2 regions of the Cobetia sp. D5 genome follow, and region 2 is predicted to be linked to the other one. Evidence: predicted binding sites of a transcription regulator. Region 2 holds the regulator's gene; the other holds the start of a gene.

Region 1 (14,946 bases), 1.6 Mb from region 2:
TCCGACTACCCCTTCGACGAGCGCCTGCTTAGCTAGGCTGCCTGAGTCAGGCTGGTTGAGCCGGGCCGGTTGAGCCGGCCACGGGTAGCTTGCCTACGCGCATCGGCATTACGCGGCATGGCGGCTTTGGTAACATGAGGTCAATTGTGCGGGTGGCTGTCAGCGACGGTCACCCGCTTTGCCATTGTCTCATGGCGAAAGAGGGCCAGATGGCAGCCGTGTGCCGTGAACGGGAGAGAGTGTCGAGAACGTCTATCGTTCATGGGATACCGGTTGCTTCCTGCTCGCCTTTTGCCTTTCGTGAGTGTCGTCTATGCCAACCCCTCTGCCACTGCAGAAACTGCCGCCCTTGAGTTCGCTGAAAGGGTTTGAAGCTGCTGCGCGTCTGCTGAGTCTCCGCGCGGCCGCCGAAGAGCTGAACCTGACGCATCCGGCCATCGCCAACCAGATTCAGCGTCTCGAAGAGAGTTTGGAGGTGAAACTGTTTGCTCGTGAAGGCCGTCATGTGGTGCTGACGGCGGCTGGCGAGCGTTTCTATCCGGTAGTGCGTGAAGCGCTGGCGGGCCTGGTGCAAGGCGCCGAGTCTCTGCGCCAGATGCAGCATGCCCAGCCGCTGACGATTCAGGTCTATGTGACGACCTCGATTCGCTGGTTGGCACCTCGCTTGTCGCATTTCCAGGCCATGCATCCTGAAGTCGAGCTCAAGCTGATGACGTGCAGTCTCGGCTGGGAGTTCGATGAGGCCAATGCCGATGTCGGTATCGTCTTTCGCGATGCGCCGCTGGCGGACCACCTGCACTGGCAGCCGTTGTTCGAGTCACGCCTCCTCCCGGTGTGCAGCCCCCAGCTGCTGGACGACGACGCACGCCCGGTGCCCGCGGATGCCTTGAAGACGCTGCCGTTGATCGGGGTCTACACCGAGGGCTGGAATTGGGAGAGTTACTTCGAGGCATTGTCGCTAGGCCCGTGCCCCACCCGCAATTGCATCGTGGTCGACACCCTGGCCGTCGCCCTGGAGATGGCGGCGCGCGGGGAGGGCGTCGCATTGGTCAACGGGCCCTTTGCCGACGATGACCTGGCGAACGGTCGACTCATCAACCCGATCGGACAGGTGACGACCGGGCGCGGTGAATGGGGGGCTGTCTGTCATCGCGAGCTGGAGCGGGACCCGCGTGTAGCGACCCTTCTTGGCTGGTTGGAGGCACAGAGTCGCAGCGTGCCCACCTGATCCGCCAGAGCGAGAGCTGTTACGTGACAACGCCACCTTCGGGTGGCGTTTTTTGTTTCCGGGTTCTGTGTTCTGGGCATCTGGCATCTGGCATCTGCCGGTTGATCGCTGTTTGCTGTTCGGAGGCGCGGGGTCTGGGGGGACTCACAAAAATTGTTACCAATCGCCAAATTCTTATGAATTGTTGGCAGGCAGGTCGGCCAGTAGGGTGAGCCTCAAGATGACATGGGCCACGACGGACAGGATTCCACTCCGTCCCAAGCGGCCCTGTGCAGTACACCGGACAGCCAGCAGGCAGACAGCAAAGAGGACAGCACATGAAAGTCGGATTCATCGGTCTCGGTAACGTGGGTGGCAAGCTGGCAGGTAGTCTGCTGCGCAATGGACACGACGTCACCGTGCGTGACCTTGCCCCGGAAGCCGCCAAGCCTTTCCTCGCGCAGGGTGCCAAGTGGGCGGATTCCGCCAGGGAACTCGCCGAAGCCAACGACATGGTCATCACCTGTCTGCCGTCTCCGGCTGCCTGCAGCGCCGTGATGGAAAGCGACGACGGCATCATCGCCGGTCTGCGTGAAGGCAAGATCTGGCTCGAGATGAGCACTACCGACGACGGCGAACTGCGTCGCATCGCCGACAAGGTGCTGGCCACCGGTGCCAAGGCACTGGAAGCGCCGGTCTCCGGCGGCTGCCACCGCGCTGCCACCGGCAATATCTCCATCTTCGTCGGCGGTGACCGCGAATCCTTCGAGCAGGTGCTGCCGGTGCTGACCAATCTGGGGCGTCGTGTCCTGCACACCGGGGAGCTGGGTACCGCCTCTGTGCTCAAGGTGATGACCAACTATCTGGCCACCGCCAACCTGTGTGCCGTCGCCGAAGCCCTGACCGTCTGCAAGAAGGCCGGCATGGACATGAATACCACCTACGAGGCGATCAAGATTTCCTCGGGCAACTCCTTCGTCCACGAGACCGAGTCCCAGGTCATCCTGAACGGAAGCCGCAACATCAGCTTCACCATGGATCTGGTGCTCAAGGATGTCGGCCTGTTCGACACCCTGGCCAAGAACCTGGATGTGCCGCTGGAAATCTCCCCGATGCTGATGGACATCTTCCGCGATGGTCAGGAACGCTTCGGTCCGCGTGAGTGGTCCTCCAACATCATCCGTCGTCTCGAGGAAGCCGCCGATGTCCGTGTGCTCGGCACCGGCTTCCCGGCAGAGCTGACCGATGACGAGCGGGAAGAAGTCGGTTACGAAGTCGGCGTTACCGGCCGCAGCTGAGCCGTGAAGACTGCCCCGGAGCGCCGTGCGAATGGCCTCCGGGGCATTTGCGCTTGAGACTCACCCTCAGGGAAAGTGTTATCTCCCACCAGCAACGAGAGGTCTGGCATGCAACATTACGACAACTTCTACATCAATGGTCACTGGCAGGCAGCCTTCGGGCGCGAGCGCATGGAGGTCATCAATCCGGCCACCGGCGAGCTGTGCGCCAGTGTGCCGCGCGCCGGTGAGCAGGATGTGGAGGCTGCCATCATGGCAGCACGTCAGGCGCTGCCTGCCTGGTCCACGACATCCGCGCAGGAACGCCACGATATCCTGATGGCGGCAGCGGATGAGATGCAGCGTCGCTTCGATGAGCTGCGCGACGTGCAGGTGCTCACCATGGGTTGCCCGGTGCAACTGGCCGGCGCGCTGCACGTGGAAGGCCCAATCGAAGGCATGCGTTACTACGCCGAGCGCGCCTTCCAGATGGAAGAGGACGAGCGCAAGGGCGATGTGACTCTGATGCGCGAGCCCATCGGTGTCTGCTCGCTTATCAACCCGTGGAACTATCCGCTGCATCAGTTGATCGGCAAGCTGGCCCCGGCGCTGGCGGCAGGCTGCACCGTGATCGCCAAGCCGGCGGAGCAGACGCCGCTGCAGGACTTCATCATGGCCGAGATCTTGGAGAAGGTCGGTCTGCCTGCTGGCGTCTTCAATGTGGTGACGGGAGAGGGCAGTGAGATAGGCCCGGTGATGTCCGGCCATCCGCAGGTCGACATGGTGTCCTTCACCGGCTCGACTATTGCCGGTAGCAAGGTCGCCGAGAGTGCCGCGCCCACCGTCAAGCGGGTCTGTCAGGAACTGGGCGGCAAGTCGCCGCTGCTGGTGACGGAAGATGCCGACCTGGCCGCAGCCGTGCGCTTGAACGTCGAGAACGTGATGGCCAACACCGGCCAGACCTGCGACGCCTTCACGCGTCTGCTGGTGCCGCGTTCGCGCATGGAAGAGGCGACCTGTCTGGCGGTCGAGATCGCCAATGAGCAGGTGGTGGGTGACCCGAATGATCCGGCGACCACCATGGGGCCGCTGGTCTCTCAGCGTCAGCGCGAGCGGGTGCTTGATCTGGTGCAGCGGGCCATCAACGATGGTGTCGAGCTGGCGCTGGGTGGCGTCGAGCCGCCCGAAGGGCTCGAGAAGGGCTGCTATGTGCGGCCGACCATCTTCACCAATGTCAGCAATGAAATGGAGATCGCCCGTGAGGAGGTCTTCGGCCCGGTGCTGTGCATCCTGCCCTACGACGACGTGAAGCAGGGGATCGCCATCGCCAATGACAGCGTCTATGGCCTGTCATCTGCGGTCTATGCGCGTGACGCCGAGGCAGCATTGCCGATCGCTCGCTGCATGCAGGCAGGGCAATGCTATCTGCAAGGGGCAGAGTTCTCCTTCGATGCGCCCTTCGGTGGCTACAAGCGTTCTGGCAACGGCCGTGAATGGGGCGACGAAGGCCTGGCAGAATATGTCGAGGTCAAGGCACTGCTCGGCGCGCCGGTCATCTCCTGACAGGAGGCGCATGACGCCGCCGTGATGCCACGCAAGATACCCGTGATTCGTGAGGCCAGGCTGGCCTTGTGAATCACGGGTATCTTGCATTCGCGCCATCGACCATTCGCGCCATCGACAAAAGACACCCTCAAGGCGCTTGTCGGCTGTCGCGGATGCGCTTCGCTATCAGAGCAACGCCCATCGCGTCTGTCACATCGCTGAGTGCTGAAAAATACCTATATATAGTGGCAAGACTTTGTGCGGTGCAGCATGACTGGCTCGCCAGGTGCCGTTTTGGACCTCAGATGATGCGCGAGGAGAGCTGACGCGCCGCCTGAACCAGATGCTTGGAGTAGGCGCGAGCCTGCTGCGGATTCAAGCAGTCCTGGCTGATGACGGCGCTGATGGCGGCAATGGGCTCGTTGCGCATGTTCAGCACAGGCGCCGCGATACAGCTCAGCTGTCCTTCGGCCTCGCCGCTGGACACCGCATATCCCAGGCGTTGTGCACGTTCAAGCTCGGCATCCATCTCGTCACGGCGTTCGGCCAGGCCGGGCGTGCTCCGCGTCGCAGCTTCCAGATACAGTTGGCATGAGGCCTCGGGGCGCATGGCGAGAATCGCCTTGCCGGCGGCACAGGCGTGCTGGGCCATGGTCTTGCCGATATAGAGGTTGTAGCTGCCACTGCCGGAGGCATCGACCTTCGAGATCACCACCACCTGATCCCCGATGGGGATGCACAGGAAGATCGAGCGGTGAATCTCGTTCTTGAGAATCTCGGCGATGGGGTAGAAGACCGGAATCAGGCTCTGCTTGTTGTAGATCGTCGAGGAGATCTGGAATATGCGCGAGCCGATGCAGTAGGACTTCTTGCGACCGGGATCATGGGCGACCAGCTGATGGTGCAGCAGGGAGTTGATCACGCGGTGTCCGGTGGCAGGCGAGATGCCGGTGGACTCGCAGATTTCCGAGAGCGTCAGCGGGTAGGAGGCTGCCGCAAGCAGATCCAGAATCATGACACTGTGGTCGACGGCAGGGGCTTTGGTCTTCTCGTGATTCATGAACGCGGGGACACTCCGAAACGCGAATCTCGGCCACAGGCGGCGTGCATCCGGGGCTGTGACACTTTGACGACGGATGAACGATGCCACACACGGCATCTCTCATGCGCTGAAAATAAAACGGCCCATAGGGTACCAGACCCATGGGCCGTGCGCGGGTTGTTTGGTGACTGACCTCGGCTCACTCGGCGTGATCGGCCAGCACCAGGTCCGCGCCTTTTTCCGCCACCATCATCACCGGCGCATTCAGATTGCCGGAGGTGATATTGGGGAAGATGGCGGCATCGATGACGCGAAGCCCCGCCACACCATGCACCTTCAGCCGGCTGTCGACCACGGCGTTTGCCTTGTCCGGGCCCATCGCGCAGGAACCGCACAGGTGGTAGATGGAGCCTCCCTGAGCGCGGAAGTACGCCAGCATGCTGTTCTCATCCTGGACCGTCTCGGCCGGGGCGACCTCGCACTCGGTGATGGCCTTGAGCGCGGGCGCGCCCATCAGCTTGCGCACCAGACGACTGCCCTGGATGACCTCATCGATATCCTTCTGGGTACTGAGGTAGTTGGGGCAGATCGTCGCCGGGTCTGCCGGGTCTGCCGAGGACAGTGAAATGCTGCCACGGCTGGTCGGTCGACAGGAATTGAAGGCCAGCAGGAAGCCGGAATACGGCTCCGGCGTCAGCTTGGCCTTCGGGTCGTTGGGAATCTGGTAGGACATCGGATTGAAGTAGAGCTGGATGTTCGGCTCTGACTCCGCGTCGCTGCCGCGGAAGAATCCCCCGGCCTGATTGACGCTCATGCCCAGTGGCCCGCTGCGATTGACCAGATACTGCAGTCCCGCCTTGGCCTGGCCCCAGAAGGACGCGAAGTCATCATTCAGCGTGGTGCGATTGGCACGGTAATAGTAGCTGGCACACAGATGGTCCTGCAGGTTCTGCCCGACGGCCGGCAGGTCTACCAGCGTCTGGATGCCATGCGTGGCCAGCGCCTCACGCTCGCCGATCCCCGAAAGCTGCAGCAGCTTCGGGGAGTCCACGGCGCCAGCGCAGAGAATGACCTCGCGCCGTGCCGTCACCTCGATGACCTCGTCATCAAGCCGGTAGACGACACCCGTGGCGCGCTTGCCGCCGTCGGGCGCCTCTTCCAGCGTCACGCGCTCCACCCGACAGATATGCTTGAGCGTGAGGTTGTCGCGTGACAGTGCCGGCTTCAGGTAGGCGGTGTTGCTGGAGTCCCGCTGTCCCTTGCGGATGTTGGCCTCATAGATGCCAGCACCCTCGAAGTGTTCGCCATTGAAATCATCATTGAGCGTGTAACCCAGTTCGCGGGCCCCTTCCAGCCACGACTGGCAGATCGGGTGCGCGCCATGTTTCAGCGGCGTGATGCCGATCGGCCCCCGGCCGGAGCGATACTCGGTGTCGCCATCCGGGTGGCATTCAAGGCGCTTGAAGTAGGGCAGTACCTCGCGATAGGACCAGCCGTCGTTGCCGGCGCGCGCCCAGTCATCGAAGTCCGAGGCCTGGCCCCGGACATAGATCATCGCATTGATGGAGCCGGAGCCACCCTGCACCTTGCCGCGTGGGGTATAGATCTTGCGCCCCCCCATCGCGGCTTCTTCCTTGCTGTAATACATGTAGTTGTAGGTCGGGTTGTAGTAGGTCTTGGCGAACCCGACCGGCACCTTGATCCAGGGCGAGGTGTCCTTGCCGCCGGCCTCCAGCAGCAACACGCTGTGGCGTCCGCTGGCGCTGAGCCGGTTGGCGAGGATGCACCCCGCCGACCCGGCACCAACAATGATGAAATCGTATTGCATCGGTATTACGCCTCCGGCTTGCGCTTCCAGTCGGTGCTGGACTGTTCCTTCACGTCATAGGGACTCGGGTCCATGCTCAGGTGCAGGGTTCGACCGGTGTAAGGCGAATTGGCCTTGACCACGTCCATGTTCAGCTCGACCCCCAGGCCCGGCTTGGTGGAGGGGATGATGTAGCCATCACGCCACTCGATCTTCTCCTTGAGCACATCGGCGTGGAAGCCATCCCAGGTGCCGATGCTTTCCTGAATCAGGAAGTTGGGCGTGGCGGTCGCCAGCTGGATGCTGGCCGCGGCGCCGACTGGGCCGTTGTAGAGGTGCGGGGCGATCTGGGCGTAATAGACTTCTGCCAGCGCCGCGATCTTCTTGCCTTCCAGAATGCCGCCGACGCGTCCCAGGTTCATCTGCAGGATGGAGGCCGCGTTGTTCTTGAGCACATCGTGGAATTCGTACTTGGTGGTCAGGCGCTCGCCGGTCGCGACCGGAATGGAGGTGTGGTCTGCCACACGCGCCATGGCCTCGCTCTGTCCCGGCGGTATCGGCTCTTCCAGCCACAGCGGGTCATAGGGCTCGAGATACTTGGCGAGACGAATGGCAGACGCCGGTGTCATCTGGCCGTGGGTGCCGAACAACAGATCACAGCTGTTGCCGACCGCTTCGCGGATGCGGCGGCAGAAGGTGGCGCTCTTGTCCATGCCTTCCAGAGACAGCATCTGGCCGGAGTAGGCAGTGTAGGGGCCGGCCGGGTCGAACTTCAGCGCGGTGAAGCCCTTCTCGCGGTTTTCCAGTGCGCATTCGACGGCCAGCTCGACGTTGTCATAGTCGTAGTTGCCGCGTGCATCCTTGGGATACAGGTAGGTGTAGGAGCGCAGCTTGTTGTGGACCTTGCCCCCGATCAGCTCATACACCGGCAGGCCGGCCGCCTTGCCGACGATGTCCCAGCAGGCCATCTCGAGACCGCTGAGCACCCCCATCATGGTGAGGTCAGGGCGTTGGGTGAAGCCACTGGAGAAGGCTTCGCGGTACAGACGTTCAATATGATGCGGGTTCTTGCCCTCCAGATAACGCGAGAAGACATCGGCGATCGCCTTGCTCATGACTTCCGGGTGGAAGGTGGCGGCATAGACTTCACCCACCCCTTCAATGCCGCAAGCGGTACGTAGCTGAACGAAGATCCAGTACATGCCGCCGACGTGGGGCGGCGGAGTGGCGACGATGTGTGTCTCGCAACTGACAACTTTCATGGTGGCAGGCCTTTCAGTGGTCACTGGCTAGCAGGAGATTGTGGATGCGCACTGCCTGGCATGCCGTCATTCGACGCCAACAGCGCGCTTCCGGAAAGAAATGGGGTAGGGCGTCAGCGCCTCCGGGGGAGAGGGTTCCCCGAAGGCGTGACAGGTAAGACGGAATGGCGTGATCAGTAGTTCATCACGACCAGACGGGTCTGGGTGTAGTCGAGCATGCCATGCTTGCCATCATCACCGCCCAGGCCAGAGCGCTTCCAGCCGGCGTGGTAGCCCTGGTAGGGGTCCGCCGGGGTGCGGTTGATGTAGAGCTCGCCGGCTTCGATGTTGTTGGCGACCTTCATGGCGGTGCGATAGTTCTCGGTGAAGACCACGGAGGCCAGACCGAACTGGTGGTCATTGGCCAGTGCCAGCGCTTCATCCACATCGCTGTAGGTCAGCACCGGCAGTACCGGGCCGAAGATCTCTTCCTGCACGATCTCCATGTCCTGGCGGCAACCGGTCAGCAAGGTCGGCGGGTAGAAGTGACCCTTGCCCTCGGGGATATAACCGCCGATTTCCAGAGTGGCGCCGTCATCGATGGCGCGTTCCACCATCTGATGGATGTTGAGACGGGAATTCTCGTTGATCAGCGGCCCCATCAGGCTGGCATCTTCCAGACGGTTGCCGAACTTGACGCCTTCCATCTGCTGCTTCAGCTGGGCGACGAAATCGTCATAGACGGATTCGTGCACATAGACACGCTCGATGGCGGTACACAGCTGGCCACAGTTGGTGAGGGTAGAGGCCGCGATCTGTGCCGCTGCCTTGGCCAGGTCGGCATCCGGCTCGACGATGGCCGGTGACTTTCCGCCCAGCTCCAGCGAGGACTTGGCGATGTTGACCTGGGAATATTCCAGCACCTTGCGACCGGCGCCGACGCTACCGGTCAGGGTGATCATGCCCACCTTGGGGTGCGTGCAGACGGCTTCTGCGGTGCCGTGGTCCATCGCCAGGATGTTGACGATGCCTGCCGGAATGCCGGCATCCTGAATCGCCTTGGCGATCTCGAAGGCGGAGGTCGGTGTGTTGTTGCTCGGACGCACGACCACGGCGTTGCCGGTGATCAGCGCCGGGGCGATCTTGCGCAGCAGGGTGAACACCGGGTAGTTGAACGGAATCAGGCAGGCCACGACGCCGATGGGCTCACGCTGCAGCAGCAGGCTTTCATTGGGAGTGTCGCTGGGGACGATCTCGCCCTCGATACGACGTGCCCACTCGGCGTGGTAGCGCGTGATGTCGGCGGCGTAGACGGCTTCATTGGTGGCGTCTTCCAGGCTCTTGCCGGACTCATCTGCCAATGCCTGGCCGATGGCATCCTTGCGCGCCATCAGCGCCTCGGCAAGCTTGTGCATGTAGCCGGCACGCTCGGTGCTGGTCTTGGCACGCCAGTCCTTCTGCGCCTTGGCCGCAATGCTCACCGCTTCAAGCGCTTCGTCAGTGGTTGCTGCCTGCACCTGACCTACCAGTGCTTCGGTGGCCGGGTTGTAGACCGAAATCATCTCGCCCTGGGATGAGGCGACGAATTCGTTGTTGATGAAGTTCTTGTCAGTGCGCATGCATCACTCCTCCTGAATTTGGCCTACAGGCTATGAAGTGACGCCAAAGGTGTCAAACTGTTTTTCACATGTAGAAATAGATTTCCGTATATAGAATTTTGTTTGGGAATTATAGTTGGGCGAGTGCTACTGGTGGGAATGGCGTGAGGGTGATTTCGTACGCCATTGCCTACCCATGGCCATCAGTCTGGAAACAGGGAAATCAGCGTCCTGGCAGTGCGTTCAGCACCAACTGGTCAGCCTTGTTGCCGGGTACTCCAACGTTTCCGTGTTCAAGGTTTCATTGAAAGTCTTTCTCCGTGCCGCGGGTTTTTCAGCCAGGCAGCGAAAGATAGTGTCAGTCACTTCCCGAGACAGACCTGCTGCCACGTGACGCAGCAGCTCTTGCCGTTGGGCCGATGACAACCACTGACTATAAGGGGCATCTCCATGCTCACCTTGATCGTGAAATTTGACGTCAAGCCCGAACAACTCGCTACCTTCAAGCAGGCCTTGGCTGACAACAAGCTGGGCTCAGCGGCTGAACCGGGGATGCTGGAAATGCGTTTCTTCGCGGCCAAGGATTCTCCCACCACCATCTTCGCCTACGAGCGCTGGGCAAGTGCTGAGGCGCATCAGGCACATGTGAATCAGCCCTACGCGCAAGCCCTGCTGAAGCTGGCTGACTCGGCGTTGGCATCGCCATTCGAGGTGATGCCCTTGAACGATACTGCCCCGGCGCCATTGCATGAGGCGAACCCCAGGCACGTGCAGCCGGAAGATGAGGTATTCAGTATCTTCTTCATCTTCAAGATCAAGGAAGAATATCGCGCTCGGTTGCTGCAACAATTCACCACGCATGTGGCGAAGACGCGCAGTGAGGAGCCGGGCAATCTCGTGTTTGATCTGTATACCATCGACGGGCAGGACGACACGCTGGTGATATACGAGCATTGGCGCACGGAGTCAGACCTGTGGGACATTCACTTCCAGCAGCCCTATGCCATCGAGACAGGCAAGCTGTTGGAGCAGGCCATGGTCGGTGACATGAAGCAGTACCTGAATATCGTCAGCGAGTTCTGAGTTCTCCCGCCGGTCATTCGTTTCCTGTTTGCCCATGCGATGCGCAGCCTTTAGAGGCTGCGCATTGTGCGTTCACCCCCCTTGAACATCAGCGTGCCATCCCACCGCCATCCACGCCTGTGAGCTCAACCAGGCAGCTGTCATGAAATCCTGCAACGCCAGCGGCACGGGCCAGTGCGAGTCACGCGAATGTGATAGTTTCTGGAGCATCCAGCCGCTTGGCAGCGCAGAGTCCCGGGCATTTTCTTCGCCGGCGGGGCAAGCGGCGCCGTGTTATTACCCGGTAGTGGCAACCCTCTTCATCTTTGGTCAGGACTCCTCGTCATGCGTGATGCGTATTACCTCCACCTTACCGATCGCCTGCGCGAACAGCTGAAGGACCCTGATGCCTTTGAAGAGGGGCGTTTGCCTTCTGAACGAGTGCTGGCCGAGCGCTTCGATACCACGCGCGTGACGTTGCGTCAGGCGTTGGGGCAGCTGGAGGGAGAAGGGCGCATTCATCGCAGCAATCGGCGTGGGTGGTTTGTGTCGCCGCCGCGGCTGGATTACGACCCCACGCGTGACTCCGGCTTCAATGACTATGTGACGGCGCAGGGGCGGCGGCCACGCACGGAAGTGCTGCTGACCGATGTTCAGGCCTACCCACCGGCTGCGCAAGCGCTGGGCCTGGCGGCCCAGACACCGCTCTATCATATTCGCCGCCGGCGTTTCGTGGATGAGCGCGCCGTGCTCAGCGAGTCGATGTGGGTGGTGCCGGAGCGTGCCCCGGGACTGCTCGAGGAGGGCCAGTTCGGGGTGTCACTGTGGGCGGAGCTGCGCGGGCGCTATGGCCTGACGCTGGCCCACCGTGAGCTGCGCTTCTACTCCGAGTCGCTGGGGGAGCAGGCCGCCCGGGAGCTGGGGGTCGCCATGGGTAGCCCCGGTCTGACCGTGCGTCGCGCTACCTTCGATGAGCAGCATCGTCCCATCGGCTATGACGAAGAGCGCTGGCTGCACAATGCGCTGTGCATCACCGTCACGCTCAAGAACAAGCCCTGAACCCGCGCTGCAGAGACACTATATGAGGTAACACTGTTTCACTGGGCATTCAACTGACTGTCACGGGGGTGTCATTCGGCCCGCCCATACTCTTGGTATATACCAGATGGCGAGAGCCATTCATTCCAAGCGTTGGAGAGTCCCGATGTCCTTCTTGACCCGTTCCTTGCTGGCTAGTGCCGTTGGTCTGGTCGTTTCCCTGAAAGCCCAGGCGGCCACCGAGCTCACCGTCTATACCGCGGTGGAGTCCGATGATCTGCAGAAATATGCCGAGCGCTTCCAACAGGCGCATCCGGATATCGACATCAAATGGGTGCGCGACTCCACGGGCGTGATCACCGCACGATTGCTGGCCGAGAAGGACAACCCGCAGGCGGATGTGGTGTGGGGCCTGGCCGCGACCAGCCTGCTGGTGCTCGAGAAGGAAGGCATGCTGTTGCGTTATGCCCCCAAGGGAGTCGAGGCGCTGGATACCAAGTTCGTCGACCCCGCCTACCGTGATGGCCAGGACCCGTCCTGGGTCGGGATGGACGCCTGGGTCGCCTCGCTCTGCTACAACACCGTCGAAGGTGAGCGACTGGGAGTGCTGAAGCCGACGTCCTGGGAAGACCTCACGCGTCCCGAGTTCAAGGGCCACGTGATCATGCCCAACCCGAGTTCTTCCGGTACCGGCTATCTGGATGTCGCCAGCTGGTTGCAGCTGTGGGGTGACGAGGGCGGCTGGGAGTACATGGACCGCCTGCACGACAACATTGCCCGCTATACCCACTCAGGCTCCGCGCCCTGCAATCTGGCCGGTTCCGGCGAGGCCGTGGTCGGTGTGTCCTTCGCCTTCCGAGGCGCACGTCTCAAGGCGCAGGGCGCACCGGTGGACCTGGTCTTCCCCGAGGAAGGGCTGGGCTGGGACATGGAAGCCGCGGCGATCATGAAGGGCACCGACAAGCGTGAGGCGGCGCAGACACTGATGGATTGGGCAGTCTCCAAGCCGGCCAATGAACTCTACAACGAAGGCTATGCGGTCATGGCCTATCCGGGGGTGGCCAAGCCGATCGAGCATTATCCGGCCAATATCACCGAGATGATGATCGAGGCTGACTTTGCCAAGGCGGCCAACCAGCGGGATGAAGTGCTCGCCGAATGGCAGCGCCGTTACGACGGCAAGTCCGACAGTCAGTAAGTCACGCCCAGCCACCTTCGTCATTGCCCCGGCGCCTTGCGCCGGGGTCGGGAGTTTCTCATATGTCTCTTGTGACCGCACCTCCGCGTCATCACGCCTCGCGTCAAGCGTCGCCATCGACTGCCGGCGCCTCGCCGCGCGCGGTATCCGCCCCTGCAGCCCGGGCGCCTGCGCGTGACGCAGTGCCTCAGGCACTCACCACGCGTTCTGCGTCGTCAGGCAGCATCCACCTCAAGATCAGTGGCCTCACCAAGCGCTATGGCCAGTTCACGGCCCTGAGCGAGATCGACCTCGCGATCCGCGAAGGCGAATTCGTGTGCTTCCTCGGCCCCTCCGGCTGTGGCAAGACCACCTTGCTGCGCGCCATCGCCGGGCTTGCGCCGCAGAGCGAAGGCACCATCCACCAGCGCGGCCAGGACATCTCGCGGCTGCCGCCGCAGGCGCGCGACTTCGGCATCGTCTTCCAGTCCTATGCGCTGTTCCCCAATCTCACCGTGTTCGACAACGTGGCCTATGGGCTGCGCAATCGGCGCGATGCGCGTGATGCGATGCGCCGTCGCGTGACGGAGCTGCTCACCCTGGTGGACCTGGCCGGCAGTGAAGGCAAGTATCCGGCGGCCCTGTCCGGGGGCCAGCAGCAACGCGTGGCACTGGCGCGGGCGCTGGCGACCGAGCCGGGGCTGCTGTTGCTCGATGAGCCGCTTTCGGCACTGGATGCGCGCGTACGTCTGCATCTGCGCAGTCAGATCAAGGCACTGCAGGCACGGCTGGGCGTCACCACCATCATGGTGACCCACGACCAGGAAGAGGCCCTGGCCATGGCGGACCGCATCGTGGTGATGAACCATGGCGTGATCGAGCAGATCGGCACCCCCGCCGAGATCTACCGTCAGCCGGCGAGCGCCTTCGTGGCCGAATTCATCGGCAGCATGAACTTCCTGCAATGCTGTCCCGAGAACGCCAGTACTCTGCGTCTGGGCCAGCAGCGACTGGTATGCGCGGCGCATGATCTTGAGGGGCTGGATCAGGCGCGTCTGGCCATTCGCCCGGAAGCCGTCTCGCTGTGCGCAGTGGGTGAGGGGTTGTCGGCGCAGGTGGAGCACGTCGAGTTTCTCGGCGCCTTCCTGCGCATCACTCTGACGCTTGAGGGCTGTGGGCAGACACTGTCGGCGGATGTGGCGCTACAGAACAGCGAGTCACTGGGCGTGCGGGTCGGCGCCAGGGTGGGTGTGCGTCTGCCGTCCGAGGCGATCCGCCTGTACCCGCTGGTGGAGGCGCAGGCATGATGGCGCGCGCATTGCCCTTGTCGGGTCGGCTGTCAGGCGAGTCCGGCTTGCGTCTGTTGATGTTGCTGCTGGCCCTGGCGCTGCTGGTCATCGGGCTGCTGTTGCCGCTGGCCACCATGCTGATCAAGAGCGTGCAGGACCGCAGCGGCGACTTCGTCGGCCTGGCCAACTTCGCGCGCTATGTGCAGACGCCGGCGCTGGTCGGCTCGATCATCAATTCCGTCAGCATCGCGTTGATCAGTACCCTGACGGTGGTGAGTCTGGCCTTCCTGTGCGCGTACGGCATCACCCGCACCTGCATGCCGGGCAAGCGCGTCTTCCGCATGCTGTCCATCCTGCCGCTACTGGCTCCGTCACTGCTGCCAGCCATCAGTCTGGTGTATCTGTTCGGCAATCAGGGCTGGTTCAAGGATGTGCTGCTGGGGGAGAGCATCTACGGCCCCATCGGCATCGTGATGGGCATGACCTTCTGGATCTTCCCGCATGCGCTGATGATCATGATGACGGCGCTCAGCAACAGCGATGCCCGTCTCTATGAAGCCGCGGATGCGCTGGGAACGCCCAAATGGCGCAGCTTTCTGACCATCACCTTGCCGGGCGCGCGCTACGGCATCATCTCCTGCGCCTTCGTGGCCTTCACGCTGG
Region 2 (14,946 bases):
GACCAGATGAGCGATGGCGTGCACCCGAGTCAGCGCCGCCTCGCCCAGGAAGAATTGCTCGCCCACCAGCTGAGCCTGCGTCAGGTGCGCGCGCGTATCCAGCAGGATGGCGCGCCCTCGCTGAGCGCCAGTGGCGGCCTCAGCACGCGCTTTCTCGCCCAGCTGCCCTTCTCGCTGACCGGCGCCCAGCATCGCGTGCTGGAAGATGTGCGCCGTGACCTGGCGCGCGAAGTGCCGATGCTGCGTCTGGTGCAGGGCGATGTGGGGTCGGGCAAGACGGTGGTCGCCGCACTGGCGGCACTGATCGCGATCGGCGGCGGCTGTCAGGCGGCCTTGATGGCGCCTACCGAGATTCTCGCCGAGCAGCACTATCGCAACTTCCGCGAATGGCTGGAGCCATTGGGCATCGAGGTGGCGTGGCTGGCCGGCAAGCTCAAGGGCAAGGCGCGGCTGGATGCCAAGGCCGCCATCGCCGATGGCCGGGCACGCATGGTGGTCGGCACGCATGCACTGTTTCAGGCCGATGTGACCTTCCAGCGCCTGGGGCTGGCGATCGTCGATGAGCAGCACCGTTTTGGCGTGCATCAGCGCCTCGCATTGCGGGCGAAGGGGGAAGCCGGTGGCCTGACACCGCATCAGCTGATCATGACCGCGACGCCGATTCCGCGCACCCTGGCGATGAGCGCCTACGCCGACCTCGACCTGTCGGTGATCGACGAGCTGCCGCCGGGGCGCACCCCGGTGCAGACCGTCGCGGTGGCCGACCCGCGCCGACCCGAGGTGGTCGAGCGCATCCGCGCCGCCTGCTCCGAGGGTCGTCAGGCCTATTGGGTGTGTACGCTGATCGAGGAATCCGAGGTGATGACCTGCCAGGCCGCCGAGGTGACGCGTGACGAGCTGACCGAGGCGCTGCCGGAGCTGTCCATCGGCCTGGTCCATGGCCGCATGAAGGCAGCCGAGAAGGCCGAGGTGATGGCGGCGTTCAAGGACGGCGAGCATGACCTGCTGGTGGCGACCACGGTGATCGAGGTCGGGGTCGATGTGCCGAATGCCAGCCTGATGGTAATCGACAATCCCGAGCGTCTCGGCCTGTCGCAGCTGCACCAGCTGCGTGGCCGTGTCGGGCGTGGCAGCACCGAGAGCTTCTGTGTGCTGCTCTATCATCCGCCGCTGTCGCAGCACTCCAAGCAGCGCCTGGCGGTGATGCGCGAGACCACCGACGGCTTCAAGATCGCCGAGAAGGACCTGGAGCTACGCGGGCCAGGCGAAGTGCTGGGCACGCGTCAGACGGGGCTGGCGGGGATGAAGATCGCCGATCTCGAGCGTGACAGTGACCTGATCGCCCCGACCACCACGCTGGCCGATGCCATCCTCAGCGAGGCCCCGCAGGCCGCGGAGCCCCTGATTCGCCGCTGGCTGGGCGAGGCGGCCGGGCAATACGGCGCCGTCTGAGTGCGCCGCCCGCTGCTCACCTGGCGCCCTCAACTATTCAGCCCGGACACTCGATCACTCGGCCCGCCGCGCCAGTCGCTCAGACAGCACTTGTCTTACAGCACTTGTCTTACAGCACTTGTCTTACAGCACTTGTCTTACAGCACTTGTCTTACAGCACTTGTCTTATAGTACAGGTCAGTCAGTACAGGTCAGCTGGCGCGGCTGGCCTTGATCAGCTGGGTGCCGGCGCTTTCCAGCGGCTGCAACAGCCGCAGCACCAGAATCAGCTGTGACAGCGCCAGGCGTCCGGTGGTGGATTCGACCTGCTCGACCTCGGCTTCCAGTGCCGCGATCTCATCTTCGCTGTCCAGCGTGACGGCGATCTCACCGCCCGCCTCCAATTGCTCTCCCAACGCCGTCAGCTGCTGACTCAGGCGCTCGCCATGGCGCAGCAGCGTCTCGATGCCGCTGCTGGCCGAGGCGGTCGATTCCAGCTCACCACGATGCGCTGCCAGCGCCGAGAGATAGCCGAGCACGGTGTGCGCGTGGAGCAGGAAGCCGAAGCCCGGCTCGACATCGCGCCGGAAGTGGCCGGGCTCCTTGCGGGCCGTGGCCAGCAGATTGGAGAAGGCCGCGTCGGCGTTGTGGGCATTGCGGCGTGCCAGGCGGTAGGCCAGATCATCGCGCTTGCCGTGACGATACTGGGACAGCACCTCGCCCAGATAGCGACCGCTGGTCTTGAGGCTGACGCCGGCCTGACGGTAGAGCTTGCGGCCCTGCCAGTCCGGCAGGATCAACACCACCGAAAGCCCGGCCAGCAGGCCACCGACCAGCGTATCGAACAGCCGCGGCCAGATGAGATCGAAGCCATCGCCGACCTGGTTGAAGCACGCCAGCACCATCAGCGTGATGGCGGCGGTGGCCAGGGTATAGCGCGAGCCACGGGTGGCGAAGAACAGCACCCCCGCGACCACGGCGATCCCGGCCTGGATAGTGGGCGCCGGGAACAGACTGATCAGTGCCCAGCCGGCGACCAGACCGATCAGCGTGCCCAGAATCCGCTGCGCCAGCGTGCGGCGCGTATCGCCGTAGCTGGGACGACACACGAACAGCCCGGTCAGCAGAATCCAGTAGCCCTGGGTCGGGTGTACCGCCAGCAGCACGCCATAGCCGGCCACCAGCGTCGCGGTCAGGCGCAGTGCATGGCGGAAGATCGGCGAGCGCGGCGTCAGGTGGCTGCGGATACGCTCGAACATGTCGCGCGTGCCGTGGGGCGAGCGGTCCAGCAGGCTGTTGTCGCTTTCATTGCTGACGGCTTCGAGATCATTCAGGCGCGCGATCTGGCCTTCGATCAGGCGCAGGTTGCTGGCGAGGGCTTCCAGCGCCTGCATCAGATGATGCCACTCGGGCCGCTGTTGTTGCTTGAGATAGACGAGCGAGGCGTTGAGGTCTTCCAGCGCCTGCTGGCTGTCACTGGCATCGAAGGGCTGGCGCATCAACAGCGCCTTGCCAAGCCCGCGACAGGCGCGCCCCTGCTGCTCCAGCAGGCGCTGACAGCGGAACAGGATGTCGTGATGGAAGAAGGCGTCGGTGAGCTGGCCGTAGGGATAATGGCTGGAGCTGGCGCGCTCGTGGAGGTCCTGGGCGATGAAGTAGAGGCGCAGGTAGCGGTCGAGCTTGGTGGTATCGCGCCGCCCGGCGAGGCGCCGGAAGACCATCTCCTTGGTCTGGTTGAGCGCCACCACCACTCGGCCGTTCTGCTCGGCCAGCGCCAGACGCCGGGCAGACTGGTCGACATTGCGCAGCGGCTCGAACAGCTGCGCCTTGAGAATCAGGTAGCGCCCCAGCTCACGGTAGAGCGTCGCCATGCTGTGCTTGAGCGGCTGGCGCGAGAACAGCGCACACCACACGACCGAGAGCAGGCCATACCAGGACGCCCCCACCACCAGCAGCAACGGCTGAACCAGATTGATGCCCAGCCCCGGCTCCCGCAGCCACTCGGGCAGGCTGCGCTCCAGTACCGCGATCTGACCATCTCCATGCTGCTGCTCGAGGCTGATCATGGTGTAGACGGCCAGAATCAACGAGGCGCGCGCGATGGCGCCGTAGCGGGCATCGATGGCGCCCAGCATAGGCATCGCGAAGGTGGCCAGCGCCAGCCCGATCACGAAGGGCAGCGGCATGCCGAATAACAGCTCCACCGAGACGGCGGCGATGCTGAAGCAGGCCAGCGTCATGCCCAGCGCGCGCAGTCGGCCGCGCCAGTGATCATCGGTTTCCGCCAGCCCCGAGGCGATCACGCCCAGAAACAGCGGAATCACCACCGCCATCTCGTCGAGCCAGAACCCCACCGCCATCACGCCGCCCAGCGCGATCAACATGCGCAGCGAATAACTGAAGGCATCCAGCGTCCACAGACGACGCAGGGAGTGCATGAGGGAGTCCAGGAGAGAGCGTGTCATGAAGTGTTCCGTGACCAGGGCGCCGGGCAGCGCATTAGACTTTAGATTTATATCGCTAGCATATCACCCCGTTCTGCCGTGTCCGAGAGCCATGGCGCATGCAAGCGTTGGCAGGCGCGTCGAATGTCGAATCGCCGCGACGTGCCACTCTGAAGACTCCTGACCTCATTGGCTTTCATGGAGAATACCGATGCATCCTCTTATCGAACGCGTCACTGGCTCCCTCGGGCTGTCACCGGAAATCGCCGAGCAGGCGGTCGGCATGGTTCTCAAGTTCGTGCGCGAGCAGGGGCCGGATGGCCCGGCCGCCTCACTGCTGGGCGCCATTCCGGGGGCGGAAGGCCTGATCGGCAGCGCAGGCGAGGAAGCCGCCGAGTCCGGTGGCGGTGGCCTCATGGGCGGCCTGATGGGCGCCGTCAGCGCCTTCACCGGCGGCAGCGGTGGCGGTGCGCTGGAACTGGGCCAGAAGCTGATGGGGCTGGACCTGAACATGGACCAGGCGCGCGGCGTGGCCGATGAGACGCTGAGCTATGCCCGCGAAGAAGCCGGCGATGGCGTGGTCGACCAGGTGCTCGAAGGCATTCCGGGCCTCAAGCAGTTGCTGTGACGCCTCGAGGGCGTTGAGAGGGTCTTCTCGAACAGCCCCTCGCAAGTAAAGGCTCGCGACAACTGCTCGTGACAACAGCTCGTGACAAAACAGAACGCCCCGCTGATTCTCTCAGCGGGGCGTCTTTCGTTCATGCAGGCACGGCACAGGGTCATTCAGCGAATGCGCTTGAGCAATGACTGCAAGCGGTTGAGCTGGGCCGAATCGCCGACCAGCCGCACGCGCTGGTCCATCAGACCTTGCAGGAAGGCACGCGGCGAGGGCTTGAGCAGAAAGGTCACCGCACTGTCGCTATCGGCGAAGCGCAGCTCAAGCTCGGTATCCACCGGCAGGCCACTGCCGGTGGTGACGCCCGCGTGGGACATGCGGTAGTGACGCGCGATGCTCATGTCTTCGGTCGCGACACCCCAGTCCAGCGGACGCTTTTCCAGCTCGGCACGAAATTCGGGGTCACGCTTGAAGGCCCGCTTGAGCAGCAGACCCAGCACCCACAGCAATATCTTGAGCTTCATGGTGTCATTCCTTGAATCGCGAAGCGTCGGTCACGCAGGCCATATGAAAATGCCACCGGCCCCGCAGGGCGGAACCGGTGGCATCAGCATGACAGCCGACAGGGCTTTTGATGACGACGATTGAAAGCCATGGCGACAGCCACCCCGGGTCTGCGCTGAAGCACGAGCCGAGGTTACTTGGTCACTGCATCCTTCAACGACTTGCCGGGTTTGAAGGCAACGGTCTTGCTGGCCGGGATGGTCAGCGGCTTGCCTGTCTGAGGGTTCTTGCCGGTACGCGCCGCACGCTGGCGCACGGTGAATGACCCGAAGCCGATCAGTGAGACGTCATTGCCTTTGGCCACGGTATGAGTGATCTCGTCGAGAATCACGTTCAGTACCTGACTGGCCTTGTCCTTGGATAGATCCGCACGCTCGGCGATGGCCGCAGCGAGTTCTGGCTTGCGCATGAAAAGCCCTCCTGGTTTGGCATTCTGCACGGGCGGCCAAGCCGCCGTTTCCATTGTTGTTCTTGCACTTGCTAGCGGTGGCGTATGGCGGCGACGCAATCCGCTCCCGGCAAGCTTTGCCGTATCAAACCTGTCGATGACAGCATTCTGTCAGACTCCGCCCGCTGAGCAGCATGTCTGACGGAGCATTCACTATCGTGCCTGACCGCGCTGGCAGCAAGGGATTTACGACCATCGATCATGGCATCGCCTAGCCTAGCAACGGCGGCGCCTGCCGCGCTAGCTCGACTTTCCTGCGAACGGCGGCGCCTGTCAACGCATATCCAATCAAGCGTTCGTTCATATCCAGTGCACGCGCTTCGAGGTCATCGCCTTCACCGTTGATTTCCCAGCGCGCCACGGCCGAACGCGGCGGATAGGCCACCACCGGCAAGGCCGGTGTCTTGACCAGCACCGGCCACGCCTTCCAGTCGAGCACGCTCGGCTCACCACACAGGTTGGCCGCCAGGGTGCGCGCGGCCATCTGCAGCGGCTGGACATACATGGCATTGACGCCCTCGACACTGGCGCAATCGCCCAGCGCCCAGATATGCGGCTGTGAGGTGGCCAGGTGGCGGTCGACACGGATGCCGTCGCCGCCGGCGCTCAGGCCCGCGGCCCGCGCCAGACGAATGCGCGGCGCCAGCCCGGTGGCCAGCAGAACCACGGAGCCCGTCAGGCGACGACCGCTCTGCAGACGCACCTCGACCGGCGCGGCCTGACGTTCGGCCTCCTCGCCTGAGCTGGCGGCGATGGTCTCGACCATCTCGCCCTGGCGACGCGTCACACCGAGCCCATCCAGCGCCGCGCCCAGACGCTGCCCCAGTGCTTGCGGCAGCAGCCCATCCAGCGGAGTTTCCTCCGGCGCGACCAGCGTGACGCGGTGGCCGGCGGCCGTCAGATCATTGGCGTATTCACAGCCGACCAGTCCGGCACCGACAATCACCACATGCCCGTCTTCCCCGCGCTCGCGGGCCTTCGCCAGCGTCGCGCAGAAGGCCGCATAGTCGTCGAGGTCATTGATGCTCTGCACGCGCGAAGCCACTTCCGCGGCGACGGGGAAGGGACGACGCGGCGCGGCGCCGAGTGCCAGCACCAGCTCGTCATAGGCCAGACACTCCTCGCCCAGCCATAGCTGGCAGGCATCACCGTCGATGGCGGTGACGCGTTGTTGGGTACGCAGCTCGGCATTCAGCTCGTCCACCAGCGCCACCGGCGCCTGACGCGACAGGTCGGTGGCCGACATCTTCTTGGCAAAGGCGGTGGACAGCATCGGCTTGGCGTAATCGTGGCCGCTGTCCTGGCTGATGAGGATCAGCCGGCTGTCCTTGTCACGCGCACGCAGCGCGCGCGCCAGACCAATGCCCGCCATGCCGGTACCAATGATGACAAGGGTGCGAGGGTCGCGCATGGCACCATCTCCTGAGATCGATCCGAGGGAAGCGCTGATGAAAGAGCGCCAGCAGCGTCCGTCATGAACGCCGATGAATGCGCCCAGCATACCAGCCCGCCAGCAGTGCAGGCATGCCTGAGCGGGAGGCCTTGCCGCCCGGCCATGCTAGACTCGCCATTTCGTCATCCTGACAGGGAATTCACCGTGGTCCGATGCCCAGCAGGCGAGCCTCATCGCGCAGCGCTCACGCCACAGACCTCCACCTGTGAGGCGCCTCATCCGTCAACCGAGTCCCTGTGCCAGCCTGCGCCTCGCTGGCCTTCGCCCACGCGCGCGGCACCCGCTGCTTCGGCGGCGGTGCGCCGTCATTGGCAGCCGGCTGCCGCGCTGCAAGGGGTCATGCCGGCCGGCTGGTGGGCGTGGCTCTCCTCGACGGACTCGCTGACCCAGCGTCTTGCCAGCGCCATGCAACAGCAGGATGAACGCGATGGCCAGTCCATTCAGGGCCTGCGCGTGCGCCTGCTGCTGCAGGACACCGGCCCCGCGCGGCTGGATGAGGCACGCCTGCTGGGCATCGGCCCACGCCGGCATGTCTGGCGGCGCGAAGTGGCACTCTGTCATGGCGATACGCCATGGGTGATCGCACGCTCGCTGGCGGCGCTGGACCTGGCCCACGGTCATCGCCTCTCGACGCTGGGCGAACGCTCGCTGGGCCATTGGCTGTTTCGCCAGCCCGACCTGACCCGCAGCGCCATCGATGTCAGCCGCGCCCCGCTGGTGCTTTCGAGCCCCAGGCCGCTGGCCCGCACCACCAGCCTGTGGATGCGCCGGTCGATGTTCTCGCATGGTCGCTTCAAGGTGCTGGTGCAGGAGGGCTTCACGCCGGCCTTCCAGCACGCGCTGCAGCTGGCCTGAGCCTTGCTGGCCGACTGGCCTCATTTCTCTCTTCCCTTGCCCACTACCACCCGCCCAGGAGCCCCGATGACCGCGTCATCCACTTCCGCCGCTTCGCGTCCTTCCAGACTGGCCGACTACCTCGCCCTGACACGGCTGGACCGCCCCATCGGCACCTGGCTGCTGATGTGGCCGACCCTGTGGGCACTGTGGCTGGCGGCAGATGGCATTCCCGAGCGCACGACCCTACTGATCTTCATCGCCGGGGTCTATCTGATGCGCGCCGCCGGCTGCGTGATCAACGACTACGCCGACCGCCATTGGGACAAGCATGTCGAGCGCACGCGAGATCGGCCGCTGACCTCGGGTCGCATTTCGGAGCGCGAGGCGCTGACGCTGTTCGGGGGGCTGGTCGCGGCCGCCTTCGTGCTGGTGTGCTTCACCAACCTGACCACGGTGCTGCTGTCGATCGTCGCCGTGCTGCTGGCGGCCAGCTACCCGTTCATGAAGCGCTTCCATCATCTGCCTCAGGTGGTGCTGGGCGCCGCCTTCGGCTGGGCGATTCCGATGGCGTTCGCCGCGACGCTGGAGGAGGTGCCAACCTACGGCTGGTGGCTGTTCGCGGCCAACCTGATGTGGACGGTGGCCTACGACACCGCCTATGCGATGGTCGATCGCAACGACGACCTCAAGGTGGGCATCAAGTCCACCGCCGTGCTGTTCGGGCGTGCCGACAAGCTGATGATCGGCCTGTTGCAGCTGGGCATGCTGGTGATGTTGATCGGCATCGGCCTGCACCTGGCGCTGGGCATCTTCTACTGGCTGGGGCTGGCTGCCGCCGCCGTCACCTTCGTCTGGCAGCAACGTCTGATCCGTGAGCGTGAGCGTGCGCCCTGCTTCCAGGCGTTCCTCAACAATCATTGGACGGGGCTGCTGATCTTCGCCGGTATCGCCCTGGCGACCTGGCCGATGAGCTGACTCCTGCATAAACATTAGTATTATTTAAATTAAAGCGACCCCTGCCCTCTGTTGCTTCCCAGCCCACGGATCATGCCTGCCTGCCGCGCCTCCAAGGTGGCTGGCAGGCTTGCGTGCAAGCTGCCATGCTGGCAGTTGTCATCTCGTTGTCATATAAGCGGGTTGTAATCGTCATCGACTTGTCATTCTGGCGCGTGCGCCGACTGCTGCATGGGATCTAGCGATGAGCTCCAAGACCGTACTGATTGTCGACGATGAATCCTCGATTCGCGAGATGATCGCCGTTGCCCTCGAAATGGCGGATTACCGCGTGCTGGAGGCAGACAATGCCCAGGACGCCCACGCCATCGTCGTCGATGAAAAGCCCGATCTGCTGTTGCTGGACTGGATGATGCCGGGCACCAGTGGCCTGGAGCTCGCGCGGCGTCTCAAGCGTGACGAGACCACCTCGGAGCTGCCGATCATCCTGTTGACCGCCAAGGGCGAGGAAGACAACAAGATTCAAGGCCTGGAAGCCGGTGCCGACGACTACATCACCAAGCCCTTCTCGCCGCGCGAGCTGGTCGCCCGTCTCAAGGCCGTGCTGCGTCGCACCACTCCCAAGGGGGTCGAGGAGGCGGTGGAAGTCGAAGGCCTGATGCTCGACCCGGCCAGCCACCGCGTCACCGCCCACGGCAACTCGCTGGATGTCGGCCCGACCGAATATCGCCTGCTGCAGTTCTTCATGACGCATCAGGAGCGTGCCTACACGCGCAGCCAGCTGCTCGATCAGGTATGGGGCGGCAACGTCTATGTCGAGGAGCGCACCGTGGACGTGCACATCCGTCGCCTGCGCAAGGCGCTGGGCACAGGCCATCAGCATCTGATCCAGACCGTCCGCGGCACCGGTTACCGCTTCAGCGCTCAGGCCTGAGGGATTCATGCGCTATTGGACCAACGAGCTATGGCGCCTCGGCTACCTTGCCGGTGGCTTCGGCCTGATCGGTGGCCTGCTGGGCCATCTGGGCTGGGGCCTGGCGCTGGGCCTTTCGCTGTATCTGTTCGTCCATCTCAAGCACTTGAAGAGCCTCTACACCTGGCTGATCACCAATCCCCATGAAGAGCCGCCGCCCGGCGATGGCGTCTGGGGAGACCTGCTCGATCGCCTTTACCGCTACCAGAAGGGCCAGCGTCAGGCTCAGGAGCGACTGCGCAGCATCCTCAACCGTATCCAGGAATCCTCCGAGGCCATGCGCGACGGCCTGGTGATGCTGGACAACCACGGTGACATGGAATGGTGGAACAGCGCTGCCGAGCAGCTGGTCGGTCTCAAGGCCAGCCACGACCGTGGCCAGCACATCACCAACTATCTGCGTGACCCCGTCTTCATCGACTACTTCAATCGGCTGGCCTACCGCGAGCCGCTGACACTCCAGTCGCCGCTGTCTGACAACCTGACGCTGCAGATCTCCATCACCCTGTTCGGTGACAACGAGCGTCTGGTCATGCTGCGTGACGTCACCCGCCTCTATCGTCTTGAAGAGATGCGCCGCGACTTCGTGGCCAATGTCTCCCATGAGCTGCGCACGCCGCTGACGGTACTGGCCGGCTATCTCGAGACCTACTCCGATTACGCCGATGACCTGCCACCGCGCTGGCAGCGTGGACTGGGCCAGATGCAGAGCCAGACCGATCGCATGCAGCACCTGGTCGAGGACCTGCTGACCCTGTCACGCCTGGAAACCGACGAGCTGTCCGACAATGGTCGCTGCATCGACATGAGCGCCCTGCTCGGCCATATCCGCGACGACGCCGAAGGCCTGTCCCAGGGGCGCCACACCTTCTCCATCGAGGCCGATGCCAGCCTGTCACTGCGCGGTGAGGAGCAGGAGCTGCGCAGCGCGATCTCGAATCTGGTCTTCAATGCGGTGCGCTACACCCCCGAAGACTGTCACATCACCCTGCGCTGGAAGGCGGATGACCAGGGCCTGCTGGTCGAGGTGGAAGATGACGGGGACGGCATCGACCCGGTGCACCTGCCGCGTCTGACCGAGCGCTTCTACCGCATCGACAAGGGCCGCAGCACCGCCACGGGAGGCACCGGCCTCGGGCTTGCCATCGTCAAGCATGTGCTGATTCGTCATCAGGGCCATCTGGAGATCGACAGCCACCCCGGCGAGGGTGCGCGCTTCCGCTGTCACTTCCCCGACGAGCGAGCCTGTCAGGCGAGAGCTCCCCAGGCCAGCAGTGAGCTAGCCCAGTGATGGGCTGATTCAGTGATGGACGCCAGCCCAACGCAGAACGCCCCGCAGCCACCTCGAAAGGAGGCGACTGCGGGGCGTTTCGTTTGGTCAATCAGACGACGCTGCGGCTATTTCAGCGACGTGCCAACTTAGCGACGAGTCAGTTCAGCGACAAGCCAGCTCTGCGACAGGCTGTCTCAACGACGCGGCGCCGGCAACTGACGGTAGTGGCTCTGCCACATCAGTACCGCCCCGGCGACGGCGCCCGGGATGAACAGCAGATTGGCCAGCGGCACCAGCGTCATGACGAACACCGCGGCGCCGAAGGTCAGTGAGGGCCACCAGCGCGCCTTGAGGCGCTGCTTCATGTCACCGAAGCTGACCTGATGGTTGTCCATCGGGTAGTCGAGGTACTGGATCGACATGCTCCAGGCCGAGAACAGTCCCCACAACAGCGGCGAGAGCAGGTTCAGGCCCGGGATGAAGCCGATGATGAACAGCGCGATCATGCGCGGGATGAAGTAGCCCAGCTTGGCCATTTCACGCCCCAGCGAGTCGACGCCGATCTTCATCAGGCCACGATCATCGTCGATCAGGGTGCCATCCAGACGATGCTCGACCTTCTCGGCCAGAATGCCGTAGAAGGGCGCGGCGATCAGGTTGGTCACCAGGCTGAAGGTGAAGAACACCACCAGCAACAGACTCACCACCAGCACCGGCCAGATCAACCAGCTGAGCCACTCCAGCCACGCCGGTACCTTGAGCATCCAGTAATCGATCCAGCCACCGAACTGGTTGAACAACACCCACAGCGTGATGCTGTAGAGCACCAGGTTGATCGCCAGCGGTACGAATACGAAGCGGCGCAGCCCGGGGGTATAGACCATGCGGGTCCCGCGGACCAGCGCCGATACGGCATCAATCATGCGACGTCCTCGTCATCTCAAAAGAACCGGCCAGCCAGCGGGCTGACCGGAGCCACACCCTAGCACTCCCGCCTGCGCGGCGCAGCTGTCGGCCGCCTGACACCGCTCGCGCTCCCACGACGCAATCGCCCCGCGGCCTGCCGGTGGGCAGGTGCGGGGCGAAAGAGGCGACACAGGGGCAGGGAAGCGCGTCAGCTCACTTCTTGTCCAGGTCCTGCGGCTTCAGATCATGGGTATCGGTGTGACGCACGTCCACGCCCTTGACCAGGAAGATGACGTACTCGGCCAGGTTGTCGGCGTGGTCACCGATGCGCTCCAGCGCACGCAGAATCCACATCACGTTGAGCACCGGCGTGATCTGGCGCGCATCTTCCATCATGAAGGTCATCAGCGAGCGCATCGCGCTCTGATATTCCAGATCCACCGAGGCATCTTCACGCAGCACCTTGAGGGCAAGGTCGGTATCGAAGCGCGCGAAGGCCGTCAGGGAGTCACGCACCATGCTGCGCACGTGCTGGCTGAGATGACGCACCTCGACCATGCCGCGCGGGCTCTGGCCATTCTCGACCAGCGAGATGGCGTTGCGTGCGATCTTGCTCGATTCATCGCCGATACGCTCGAGATCGGAGGTGGCGCGGATGACGGCCAGCACCAGGCGCAGGTCGGAAGCCGCCGGCTGACGGCGGGCCAGCACCCGGGTGCACTCGTCATCGATCTTGAGCTGCATGTCGTTGACAGCCTTGTCGTTGTCGCGCACCCGCGTGGCGGTTTCACTGTCGCCTTCCAGCAATGCCGTGACGGCATCCTGCAGCTGCTTCTCTACCAGTCCGCCCATGGCCAGCAGGTGTGTCTTCAGTGCATCCAGCTCGTGATTGAACTGCTCTGAGATATGCTTGCCGTGCGAATCGCTGGTGATATCCATTTCCCTCTCCCGGAAAGTCGCCCACCGAGTCAGGGGGCGTGACATGAATGACGTGACAAGTATGGCCCACTACTGACTGACACAGCGGGCTCCCCCTCAGCATGCCGACACTTGATTGCAGTTATGTTTCACCCATGGCGCAAAGGCGGTATCTGGCCGCCATCGTCAGCAATATCAGGGCGAAAAGGCTACCCGGCTGCACGTTCGCGCATGAGCGCGCTAACCGAAACGCCCCGTGATGTAGTCTTCCGTCTGGCGGCGCCGCGGGTTGGTGAACAGCTGATCCGTCGGGGCGAATTCCACCAGGCGGCCCTCATGCAGGAAGGCGGTATCGTCTGAGACCCGCGCGGCCTGCTGCATGTTGTGCGTGACGATGATCAGCGTCAGGCGCGAGCGCAGCGAACGGATCAGCTCCTCGATCTTGAGCGTCGAGATGGGGTCCAGCGCCGAGGCCGGTTCATCCAGCAGCAGCACCTCCGGCTCGACCGCCAGCGTCCGCGCGATCACCAGCCGCTGTTGCTGGCCTCCCGAGAGCCCCAGCGCGCTGTCGTGCAGGCGATCCTTCACTTCTTCCCACAGCGCCGCGGAGCGCAGGCAGGATTCGACCTTGTCATCGAGGTGGCGCTTGTCATTCTCGCCGACCAGCCGCAGCCCGAAGGCCACGTTCTCGTAGACCGACATCGGAAAGGGATTGGGCGTCTGGAAGACCATGCCTATCCGGCGGCGCAGCATCGGCACGTCCACGCCGCGCGCATGAATGTCCTCGCCCTCGAGCAGCACCTTGCCGGAAAGACGTGACTGTTCGTCGAGATCGGTCATGCGATTGAAGGTACGCAACAGACTCGACTTGCCGCAGCCGGAAGGGCCGATGAAGGCCGTCACGCGCTTGCGTGCGATCTGCAGGCTGACATCCTCCAGTGCGCGTCGCGTCTGGTTCTCCTTGCCGACACGTGCCTGATAATCGAGGCTCAGGTGGCGGGTTTCCAGGCAGATGTCCTCAGCCGGCCGCGCAGGCGTCTCCTGAAGAAACAACTGGGGCTTGGGCTGTTCAGAGTCACGCCTCATTCGGTGGCTCCCTTGTAACGTTGTGCCAGCATGTGACGCAGGCGAATGGCACTCAGATTGAGGCATAGAATCACGACCACCAGCACCAGCGCGGTCGCGTAGACCAGCGGCCGACTGCTGAAGGCATCGCTGCTCTGGAAGGCCAGATCATAGACCTGATGCCCCAGATGCATGAATTTGCGGTCCAGATGCAGCCACGGGAAGCTGTCATCCAGCGGCAGGTCCGGGGCCAGCTTGACCACTCCGACCAGCATCAGCGGCGCGACTTCACCCGCCGCACGCGCCACGGCCAGAATCAGCCCCGTCATCAGCGCCGGCGAGGCCGCCGGGATCACCACGCGCTTGAGCGTTTCCAGGCGTGTTGCCCCCAGCGCCAGCGCGCCTTCGCGCAGACGACGCGGCACGCGCGCCAGCCCCTCTTCCGTGGCGACGATCACCACCGGCAAGGTCAGCAGGGCCAGCGTCAGCGAGGCCCACAGAATGCCGCCGGTCCCGAAGGTCGGCGTCGGCAGCCGCTCGGAGTAGAACAGCTCATCGATTCCGGCGCCCAGTCCATAGACGAAGAAACCGAGGCCGAATACGCCGTAGACGATGGAGGGCACCCCGGCCAGGTTGCGCAGCGCGATGCGCGTCAGGCGCGTCAGGCGCCCCTGATGGGCCACCTCGTGCAGATAGAGCGCCGCCATCACGCCGAAGGGCATCACCATGATCGACATCAGCACCACCATCAGCACGGTGCCGAAGATGGCGGGCCAGACGCCACCGAAGCCCTCGGTAGGCGCGCCGGCCACGAAGTCACGGAAACGCTTGAACGTCATCATCAGCCGGCCGCTGAAGCCCATCGCATTGGGCCGCCAGGCATTGCGGATATCATCGAGCGCGATGCGGCCTTCGTAGCCGCCATTGCCGCCCAGCAGCAACTGACCGCCCGCCAGGGCATCCCGCAGGGCACTCAGCTGACCTTCACGCTCGATGAAGGCGCTGCGTACCTCCTCCAACTCCTCCTGCATCTCCAGCTCGAGCTCAGCGTCCTCTTGAGTCTG

What was found. Region 2 encodes PhoB, which activates phosphate uptake and scavenging genes when phosphate is short. Its sites were predicted from a motif close to TGTCATANNNNTGTCANA; they were not measured.
Region 1: a site for PhoB is predicted at 11,897-11,914, ahead of U0O11_RS06660 (putative 2-aminoethylphosphonate ABC transporter substrate-binding protein). Genes of this name have one in related genera too.

The regions. Positions count from the first base shown of each region.
Region 1 is NZ_CP142020.1:1,568,618-1,583,563, forward strand. It holds gene U0O11_RS06610 (M24 family metallopeptidase) at 1-36, shown strand, start outside; gene U0O11_RS06615 (LysR substrate-binding domain-containing protein) at 314-1,228, shown strand; gene U0O11_RS06620 (NAD(P)-dependent oxidoreductase) at 1,546-2,505, shown strand; gene U0O11_RS06625 (aldehyde dehydrogenase family protein) at 2,614-4,047, shown strand; gene U0O11_RS06630 (IclR family transcriptional regulator) at 4,331-5,089, opposite strand; gene U0O11_RS06635 (GMC family oxidoreductase) at 5,271-6,899, opposite strand; gene U0O11_RS06640 (mandelate racemase/muconate lactonizing enzyme family protein) at 6,905-8,140, opposite strand; gene aldA (aldehyde dehydrogenase) at 8,314-9,738, opposite strand; gene U0O11_RS06650 (putative quinol monooxygenase) at 10,168-10,800, shown strand; gene U0O11_RS06655 (UTRA domain-containing protein) at 11,125-11,838, shown strand; gene U0O11_RS06660 (putative 2-aminoethylphosphonate ABC transporter substrate-binding protein) at 11,984-13,015, shown strand; gene U0O11_RS06665 (putative 2-aminoethylphosphonate ABC transporter ATP-binding protein) at 13,078-14,301, shown strand; gene U0O11_RS06670 (putative 2-aminoethylphosphonate ABC transporter permease subunit) at 14,301-14,946, shown strand, end outside.
Region 2 is NZ_CP142020.1:4,153,667-4,168,612, forward strand. It holds gene recG (ATP-dependent DNA helicase RecG) at 1-1,452, shown strand, start outside; gene yccS (YccS family putative transporter) at 1,644-3,896, opposite strand; gene U0O11_RS17265 (DUF2780 domain-containing protein) at 4,087-4,503, shown strand; gene U0O11_RS17270 (hypothetical protein) at 4,659-5,015, opposite strand; gene U0O11_RS17275 (HU family DNA-binding protein) at 5,189-5,464, opposite strand; gene U0O11_RS17280 (NAD(P)/FAD-dependent oxidoreductase) at 5,715-6,914, opposite strand; gene U0O11_RS17285 (chorismate--pyruvate lyase family protein) at 7,254-7,811, shown strand; gene ubiA (4-hydroxybenzoate octaprenyltransferase) at 7,878-8,768, shown strand; gene phoB (phosphate regulon transcriptional regulator PhoB) at 8,992-9,681, shown strand; gene phoR (phosphate regulon sensor histidine kinase PhoR) at 9,689-11,011, shown strand; gene cysZ (sulfate transporter CysZ) at 11,188-11,916, opposite strand; gene phoU (phosphate signaling complex protein PhoU) at 12,113-12,838, opposite strand; gene pstB (phosphate ABC transporter ATP-binding protein PstB) at 13,058-13,903, opposite strand; gene pstA (phosphate ABC transporter permease PstA) at 13,900-14,946, opposite strand, start outside.